One region of the Nosocomiicoccus ampullae genome, then DNA from elsewhere that is predicted to be linked to it. Evidence: riboswitches for the same ligand, from Rfam matches in the RefSeq annotation. Region 1 holds a riboswitch; each other region holds the start of a gene.
The links. A riboswitch is a leader RNA that binds a small molecule or an ion and turns the genes downstream of it on or off. The one in region 1 is predicted to bind S-adenosylmethionine.
Positions count from the first base shown of each region.

Region 2: another riboswitch for S-adenosylmethionine. It lies ahead of KPF49_RS01570 (methionine ABC transporter ATP-binding protein); the one in region 1 lies ahead of KPF49_RS07755 (methionine ABC transporter ATP-binding protein).
Region 3: another riboswitch for S-adenosylmethionine. It lies ahead of metK (methionine adenosyltransferase); the one in region 1 lies ahead of KPF49_RS07755 (methionine ABC transporter ATP-binding protein).

Region 1 covers NZ_CP079110.1:1,496,302-1,499,583, forward strand. Annotated here, with positions in the region: gene KPF49_RS07745 (MetQ/NlpA family ABC transporter substrate-binding protein) at 1-293, opposite strand, end outside; gene KPF49_RS07750 (methionine ABC transporter permease) at 316-966, opposite strand; gene KPF49_RS07755 (methionine ABC transporter ATP-binding protein) at 950-1,984, opposite strand; SAM riboswitch class I at 2,060-2,162, opposite strand; gene KPF49_RS07760 (DUF1307 domain-containing protein) at 2,336-2,872, opposite strand; gene KPF49_RS07765 (hypothetical protein) at 3,016-3,282, shown strand, end outside.
Region 2 covers NZ_CP079110.1:295,209-298,490, forward strand. Annotated here, with positions in the region: gene KPF49_RS01555 (Spx/MgsR family RNA polymerase-binding regulatory protein) at 1-198, shown strand, start outside; gene gcvH (glycine cleavage system protein GcvH) at 279-659, shown strand; gene KPF49_RS01565 (thioredoxin family protein) at 719-1,045, shown strand; SAM riboswitch class I at 1,068-1,175, shown strand; gene KPF49_RS01570 (methionine ABC transporter ATP-binding protein) at 1,237-2,256, shown strand; gene KPF49_RS01575 (methionine ABC transporter permease) at 2,253-2,933, shown strand; gene KPF49_RS01580 (MetQ/NlpA family ABC transporter substrate-binding protein) at 2,949-3,282, shown strand, end outside.
Region 3 covers NZ_CP079110.1:1,022,907-1,026,188, reverse strand. Annotated here, with positions in the region: gene pckA (phosphoenolpyruvate carboxykinase (ATP)) at 1-1,269, opposite strand, end outside; SAM riboswitch class I at 1,405-1,515, shown strand; gene metK (methionine adenosyltransferase) at 1,600-2,775, shown strand; gene KPF49_RS05220 (NERD domain-containing protein) at 2,866-3,282, shown strand, end outside.

The DNA.
Region 1 (3,282 bases):
GCAATCGGTACTAAATCTAAATCTCTTTCTTTAATAAATTCATCGAAGTATGCAACGGTTTGGAATGAGTTCGCATCAATATCTCCATCGGCAAGTGCAGTATTTGGTTGAACGTAGTCGTTAAATGATACAATTTCAATATCTATACCTTCTTTTTTCGCTTTTTCAGCGACATGATCCCAAACAGTCGTATCTGTACCACTGACTCCGATTTTTACTTTCTCGTTACTGCCACATGCGCTAAGAACAACTAAAGATATAAGTGCTAAAAGTAATACACGTAATTTATTCATAATAAAAATTTCTCCTTTAATTTTACTTTCTTCTGACTATTTTTGATAATCCGTTTCCGAGTGATTGTAATCCTTGAACTAAAATAACAAGGATGATTACTGTCACTAACATCGTCGCTCCATCAAATCGTTGATAACCGTATGTAATTGCTAAGTCACCAATACCGCCACCGCCAACTGTTCCAGCCATTGCTGACGCTCCGACTAGACCGATTGTTGCAATTGTAAAGTTTAAGATTAATGACCCGAGTGCTTCAGGAATAACAAATCTAAAAATCGTCTGTAGAGGTGTCGCCCCCATTGCGTCCGCTGCTTCAAGTACCCCGTCATCAACTTCAAGTAACGAAGACTCAACGAGCCTTGCAATATATGGTCCTGCGTATACGACCATCGGTACAATCGCAGCTGCTGTTCCGATTGAACTTCCGACAACAAATCTCGTAAACGGAATAATCGCAACGAGTAAGATAATAAATGGAATGGATCTTAAAATGTTAATGACGAAACTTAGAATTGTAAATGTAATTTTTTCTTCTAAGATTCCACCACTTCTTGTGACATATAGTAATACTCCAAGTGGTATTCCGAGTAAAATACTAAATACAAAAGATACTGTCACCATTTGAAGTGTCTCGACGAGTGCGCTTAAAATTTTATCAGTACTCACTAACATTTCTTGTCACCTCACTATATAAGACCTCTTGCTCTGTTAAAAATTCTTTAACTTTTTCAATCTCATTATCCTCACCAATAAATTCGACGATTAAATTTCCAAATGGTGTACTTTGAAGCTCTGTAATATTTCCAAATAATACACTCGCTTCAACATCAAATCTCTTAGATAGTTGACTAAGCACTGGTTGTCCTGCACTATCTGCAATGAAATTCAGTCGATAGATGTGACGTCTTTGATCATCACTCAATAATCTAAGGACGAAGTCCGGAACTTCACTATGCATCACTGTATTAACAAACTTAATTCCTGTTTTCGTGCTTGGATTAGAGAATATATCAAAGACGCTACCAGACTCTATAACTTCTCCATTTTCCATAATTGCAACTTTGTCACAAATCTCTCTTACAACACTCATCTCATGGGTAATAAGTAAAATCGTAATGTTATATTCTTCGTTTACTCTTTTTAGCAATCTTAAAATTGACGCTGTTGTTTCAGGGTCTAGAGCACTTGTTGCTTCATCACAAAGTAAAATTTTCGGTTGTGTTGCGAGTGCTCTCGCGATTCCGATACGCTGCTTTTGCCCGCCAGATAACTCATCTGGATAGTTTTGAGCTTTATCTTTTAAACCGACAAAATCGAGCAACTCGTTCACTCGGCGCTCTATTTCTTCTTTTGGAGTACCAGATAAAATCAGTGGCATCGCTACATTTTTAAATACTGTTTTTGAGTTAAGTAAATTAAAATGTTGAAATATCATGCCGATATCCTTTTTAATTTCACGAATTTCTTTACTATTCGCTTGACTTAAATGCTTACCATCGACAATTACTTCACCACTTGTCGGTACGGTTAAATGGTTAATTGTACGAATTAACGTACTTTTTCCAGCACCACTAAATCCAACAATGCCGTATATTTCTCCTTTTTCTATATTTAGTGAAACATCTTTAAGTGCATTAGTTTTTACACCTTTACGATCAAATGTCTTTGAGACATTTTCAATTTGAATCACGAAATTCACCTTCCACCAACATATTTCAAAATAAAAAACCCTATTTTTATATAGATAAAAATAGGGTTTACGCTATTCTTATCTACTAGCTATAAGCTACTGGAATTGGCACAACACATAAAAAATGCTCGCTGCCGAGGCTTCAAAGGGCCAGTCCCTCCACCTCTCTGGATAAGATAAATTAAATTGTTGGATATAACTTTAATTCAATTAATTATGAATGTCAACAAGTTTTCTGAAAATTTTATATATTTATTCAATTATCTCGAATTCTGCACCAATCTCAAATTTAACGTTCTTACCGACCATAACACCACCAGTTTTTAATGATACTAATCTTTTTCAATACTCTTATTTTTTCTTAAATCCAGCTTCTTCTAAGTCTTTAACAGTTAAATCGTAACTCACTTTTGTAAACCGACCTTCTTCATTGTCATCAGCAGGGCGTGCGAGTTCATTCAGTCTTTCTTGACTGAGTTTTGTATACTCTACGTCTAGAGTTTCAACAAAGTGATCTTCTTTAAAATCAACATCATAGTTTAAACCTTTTTCATCTTCAAATTGATCTAACGCACCGATTTCTTCAAACATCTCTTTTGCTTCTTCTTTATCTTCAGCTTCAATCTCATCATATTTTGCAGTGGTTGTTGTTACTTGTCGAATTAATTCTTCCCCATCATGTGTCAAGTCAACATTTACGACCACACCATCTTCTTTCTTTTCATATGTGACAGTTTCTGTTTTTTCATCATCTTTAGGTTGTTCGTCTTTTTCTTTATTTTCAACTGGTTGTTCTAAATTTTTCTCATCATTATTATCATCTTTGCCACATGCAGCAAGTGTCACTACAACTGTTAAAGATACAAACGTTAAAATTATCTTTTTCATATTCACTCCACCTTTAATTCGTTCGTGACATAAGTTTAAATCTATTTAAACAGTAGTGCAAATAAGTTTACAATAAGGTTTAAATGTTTCTTTTTCTAGAATTATGTGTAGAATATGAATACTACTTTCAAGAAGGTGACACAATGTTTTTAGGTAAACTCGCGATGCCACACACAACTAGTGGTTGGATATTCATAATATTATTGTTCGTCGGAGTGATTGTCATTTCAATGCGGTTTGATAACCGTTTTAAGCGAAACCAAAACGATACAAATACTGCACAACTCGAAAAAGAAAGTCTAACGACTCATAACGATAACCAAGTAGTCTATAAAAAAGTCAATGACATTAATAATACATCATCTATCGTAAAAATCGTTTACGAAAATGATCATCCAATTTCAATTGAA
Region 2 (3,282 bases), 350 kb from region 1:
GATCAGTTCTTTAATACACGTGGTAAAGTATACAAAGAACTTGGTTTAAAAGAAAAACTTGATGACTTATCGTTTGATGAAAAAATCGAGTTATTAACGAGTAACGGCATGCTAATTAAACGTCCAATGCTTGTCACTGAAAAAGGTGTTATACTCGGCTTTAAAGAAGAAAAATACGACGAGTTACTCGAATTATAATATTAAGTTTTGATTTGTTTATATTCATAAAATATGAGATACTAAATGTAGTAGGATATATAATATAGGGGGTTTTTGTTTTGGTAACACCAAACAACTTAAAGTATTCAGAAGATCACGAATGGGTAAAGGTTGACGGTGATACTGTAACTATCGGTATTACTGAGTTTGCTCAATCAGAATTAGGAGACATCGTATTCGTTGAATTACCAGACGAAGGTGATGAACTTGAAAAAGGTGAAGACTTCGGTTCAGTAGAATCAGTTAAAACTGTTTCTGAACTTTATGCACCAGTATCAGGTGAAGTTATTGAAATTAACGAAGAGCTTGAAGATAGCCCAGAGCTAGTAAACGAATCTCCATACGAAGAAGCTTGGATGTTAAAAATTAAACTTTCAGATGAGTCACAACTTGACGAATTAATGGATGCTGCTGCATACGACGAAATGATTGGACAATAATTCTTTATAAAACTCTAGACAGCTGTCTAGAGTTTTTTCTTTCGAGAAAGGTATTTTATATGAGACATAAAATCACAGAAGAAGCATTAAATGAAATAGTGAATAGTAGTGGTGTAAATGTCATTTACGGATATACGTCGATGTGTGCAACGTGTAAGCTCGCAGAATCATTTTTAGATCTTGCGGTTCAAGTTGTCCCACTAAATGTTACAAAAATTGATTTAAACTACTATGAATCTTTTATAAAACAATATAAAATTCATAGTGTACCGGCCTTACTTATATTTAAAGACGGAACTTTACAAGAAGAAGTTTATGCATTTGAGTCGGTGACTAAAATTGTCGAAATATTTAAAAATTATGTTGACAATAAAAATATGCAATGATATTATTAATCAAACTTAATAATTCTTATCCAGAGTGGTGGAGGGAAGTGCCCAATGAAACCACGGCAACCGTCTATTTAGACAAGGTGCCAATTCACTGAATGATCGATGGATCATTCGAAGATGAGAAGCGATACGTAAAAAGCTTACTCATCTTTTGAGTAAGCTTTTTTAATGGAGGAATCTACTAAATGATTGATATTAAAAATGTCAATAAAATATTTAAAACAAAAAATAAGACAGTTACAGCTGTCGATGACGTATCGCTAAATATTCATAAAGGTGAAATATTTGGCATCATTGGTTATTCTGGCGCTGGTAAATCCACTTTGATTCGTTTGTTAAACGGTCTTGAAACACTTTCAAGTGGTGATATTGTGATTGGTGATGACACTATTAACAAACTATCAAAGAAAAATTTGAGAAAAAAACGTCAAAAAGTTTCAATGATTTTCCAACATTTCAATTTACTTTGGTCACGCACAGTATATGAAAATATTCGTCTCCCCCTTGAAATCGCTGGCGTGCCTAAAAACGAAATGGATCGTAAAGTATCAGAATTAATCCGACTGGTTGGACTTACGGGAAGAGAACACAACTATCCGAGTGAACTTTCTGGCGGACAAAAACAACGTGTTGGTATTGCACGTGCATTATCCAATGATCCAGAAGTATTACTATGTGACGAGGCAACGAGTGCATTAGACCCACAGACGACTGATGAGGTTCTCGATTTACTCGTAAAAATTCGTCAAGAACTCGGTCTAACGATTGTCATGATTACACATGAAATGCAAGTCATCAGAAAAATTTGTGACCGAGCTGCAGTAATGGAAGATGGTAAAGTCATCGAGGTCGCACCAATCATTGAATTATTCCAAAACCCTAAGTCTTCCGTGACAAAACGATTTGTACAAGATGAACTTGAAGATGAGGATATTGATGTACAAATTAAAACAATTAAAGAAAGTTTTCCAAACTCAACCGTTCTTAAACTTGGTTTTGTTGGTACAAAAGCAAATCGTCCAGTTGTATCTCAAGTCATTAAAGAATACGATCTTGATTTAAACGTACTTTCTGGAAATATTAAACAAACGAATGATGAGTCATATGGACACCTCTATATCGCTACTGAAGTCGATAGTGAAAAACTGGATGAGATTATTGATAAGTTTGAAAGTGAGAAAGTCTCTGTGGAGGTGGTCAAATGAACGAGATAAAAGAAATGTTTAGCTTTGAACATGTGAAACTCGATGTACTATGGCAATCGACTGTAGAGACACTCACTATGACAGGTATTGCGACACTATTTTCTTTTGTATTCGGAATTATATTAGGTATTATTTTATTCCAATCATCAAAAAGCAAAACTAAAGCATCAAAACCAGTATACGGTGTTACATCGTTTGTCGTGAACTTATTCCGTGCAATTCCATTTATTATTTTAATCATCTTACTCATACCATTTACTAAAGCACTTATGGGAACGATGATGGGTGTATGGGGTGCGATGCCAGCACTAATTATTGGATCGTCACCATTCTACGCAAGACTTGTTGAAATTGCTTTAAAAGAAGTGGACAAAGGTGTCATTGAAGCAGCCGAATCAATGGGTGCAAACCAGTGGGAAATCATTCGAAAAGTATTATTACCTGAAGCACTTCCAGCACTAATTTCTGGTATAACAGTCACTGCAATCATGCTAGTTGGTTCAACGGCGATTGCTGGTGTTATCGGTGCAGGTGGACTTGGTAGTTTAGCTTATATGGTTGGATTCACAAGAAGTCAACCAGACGTCACACTAGTCGCAACGATTGTTATTTTAATTATAGTATTTGTAATTCAAATTTTAGGAGATACGATTGCTCGCGCAGTCGATAAAAGATAAAAGGAGACCTAGCTCATGAAAAGATTTTTATTCGCTTTAGTATTATTATTCACTGTGACACTTGCTGCTTGTAATAACTCAGATGATTCTTCTAATGATTCATCAAATGAAGAAGCTTCTAACGATGAAGTAAAAAAATTAACAGTAGTTGCAACACCAGTACCACATGCTGAAATTCTCGAAGAAGCAAAACCATTACTTGAAGATAAAGGCATTGATTTAGACATTAAAGTAGTTAACGACTATAACACACCGAACCAAATGTTAGAAAGTGGCGATGCGAACGCTACATTCTTTGCGCATATTCCGTACTTTAATAACTTACTAAATGAAGGATTCGACTTTGAAA
Region 3 (3,282 bases), 470 kb from region 1:
GTTTACAAGGTATACTGACACATCGTGCTTGTCGATTAATTCACCAAGTTTGTCTGCATATACTGATGCATGTAATGGTAAGAATGGTGCACCGAAACAAGTTGAGAATACAGGCTCAGGAGTCGTTACACCGCGCTCAGTACCTGCAAGTTTTGATGTAAATCCACTTAAGAAGTGATACATTGCTTGTTCTTTTGTTAATTTTGCGATTGGAGGAAGTACTCCGAATGCATCAGCTGTTAAGAAAACGATTGTTTTTGCATGTCCTGCTTTTGATGGTAATACCGCATTGTCAATATGGTTAATTGGATATGCAGCACGTGTATTTTCTGTGAGAGAATTATCATTATAATCAGGGTTTCTTTCATCGTCTAAAATAACGTTCTCTAATACACTGCCAAACTTAATTGCACGGTAAATTTCAGGTTCATTTTCTTCAGATAAATGAATGGCTTTTGCGTAGCATCCGCCTTCAATATTAAATACACCGTGTTCATTCCAACCATGCTCGTCGTCACCAATTAGGCCGCGTTTTGGATCTGCTGAAAGTGTTGTTTTACCAGTTCCAGATAATCCGAAGAATAGTGCAACGTCGTCTTTTTCACCAACGTTTGCTGAACAGTGCATACTTAAAATATCATTTTGTGGTAGTAAGAAATTCATCACAGAGAAGATAGACTTTTTCATTTCCCCTGCGTATTCTGTTCCACCGATTAAAACAATTTGTTTTTCAAAGTTTACTAAGATAAATGTTTCTGAATTTGTTCCATCTACTGCTGGATCTGCTTTAAATGATGGAGCTGAAACGATTGTGAAGTCCGGAGAAATGTTTAAACCTTCTTCTTTTGTTTCAGGATCAATGAATAATGCTTTAACAAATAAGTTATGCCACGCGAATTCGTTTACGACACGAATATTTAAGCGTGTATCTTCGTCTGCACCTGCGTAACCATTAAAGACGAAGAGTTCTTCTTTGTCGTCTAAGTAATTTAATACTTTTTCAAGTAAAGCATCAAATACGTCACCACTAATTGGTTTGTTAACTTCGCCCCAATCAACAGTATCTCTAGTTACGTCATCTTCAACGATGAAGCGGTCTTTTGGGCTTCGTCCAGTATATTTACCAGTTGTAGCAGTAAAAGCACCATTACTAGCGACTTTACCTTCGTTTCTTCTTGAAGCGGCTTCAACGAGTTCTGCACGAGATAATTGATTGTTCGTTGAATCTTTTTTAACAAGTGCTTCGATTTTATTTACAGAGTTTGACATTATATTAGTTGCCTCCAAAAATTAATTATCATTATTAGTTTATTATAACATGATAAAAGATTCCAATGAATCACAATATATTTTAAAAGTACTTGAAAACTTCTATTATTATGTGTATTGTTATAGACAAGTTATCTCTTATCAAGAGTCGGTGGAGGGAGTACCCCCTATGAAGCCCAGCAACCCCTTCGATTAAGAAGTATGGTGCTAAAGGTTGCAGAAATAGTTATTTCTGATCGATAAGAGAAAAGGGTGGCCTTTTCTCTATGTGTTGAGAAAAGGTTTTTTTAATGTAAGAGATAGCTAATAAAATAGTTGAGGAGAAAATATATGGAACGTAGATTATTTACGTCAGAATCAGTTACAGAAGGACATCCAGATAAAGTCGCAGACCAAATTTCAGATGCGATTTTAGATGAGATTATTAAAGACGATAAAGATGCACGTGTGGCTTGTGAAACAGTTGTTAATACGGGACTAGCAATGATTGTTGGAGAAATATCAACGTCTACTTATGTCGACATCCCTAAAATTGTTAGAAATACAGTAAAATCTATTGGTTATACGAACGCTGAGTTTGGCTACGATTATAAAACGATGTCAGTACTTACAGGAATCGACGAGCAGTCTCTAGATATCGCACAAGGTGTAGATGGTGAAGGTGATAACGAGTCTAAAGAAAAAGGGACAACTGGGGCAGGGGACCAAGGCTTAATGTTTGGTTATGCTACAGACGAGACTGAGGAATTTATGCCATTACCAATTACACTCGCGCATAAACTCGCGCGTCGTCTAACAGAAGTACGTAAAAATGATGTTTTAGATTATCTTCGTCCAGACGGAAAAACTCAAGTGACTGTTGAGTACGACGAAAATGATACACCACTACGCATCGATACAATCGTTGTTTCATCTCAACACGATGAAAAAGTGTCTCATGAAAAAATTAAGTCAGACATTAAAGAAGAGGTTATTGACTTTATTATTCCTGAAGAATTAGTGGATGAAAACACACGTATTATTATTAATCCGACGGGTCGATTTGTCATCGGTGGCCCTCACGGAGATGCAGGGTTAACAGGACGCAAAATTATTGTAGATACTTATGGTGGATACGCTAGACACGGTGGTGGCGCATTTAGTGGTAAAGATCCGACAAAAGTTGACCGTTCTGCAGCTTACGCAGCAAGATACATTGCGAAAAATATTGTCGCAAGTGGACTCTCAAAGCAATGTGAAATACAGTTATCATACGCGATTGGAGTCGCTGATCCAGTCTCTATCTCAGTGAATACATTTGGTACTGGTAAGCTTGAAGACTATAAAATTGCTGAAGCAATTCGTAAAGAATTCAAGTTAACACCAGACGGTATTATTAAAATGTTAGATTTACAGCGTCCAATTTATAAGCAAACAGCAAGCTACGGTCATTTTGGTCGACATGACATTGATTTACCATGGGAAAAACTTGATAAGACAGATGTTTTAAAATCTTATTTAAACTAGCTTTACAGCCACTTTAAGTGGCTGTTTTATTTTTATTTCTATTAATTAATTGCTATAATTAATAAAGTTAAATAGAAAAGGAGAGATTATATGTCTACAGATATATTAACAGAGCCACTTTTTATAATTGTTGCGGCTTTACTTGTAATCATAGCAATTTCATTTTTAATCTATTACATAAAGCATCGTAATGAAGTTACAGAAAATGAAAAATTATTTAAAAATAAAGAAGCGACACTCATTGAAAATTATGAAAAAACACAGGAAGATGAGCGTATGGCTCATAAAAAAGAGTTATCAAATTTAAATGAAAAATATCTAGAAGATACAACATTGTTAAACAATAAATTATCGAGTTTACAACAGTTTACTGTCGATAAGGGTGAATATTTGACAGATCTTGCGTTACTAAACTTTAAAAATAAACTCGTCACTGAAGAAAGAATTCGTGAATCAGATATGTATATTCTTTCTAATATTTACTTACCATCTAGAAACTTTACGAAT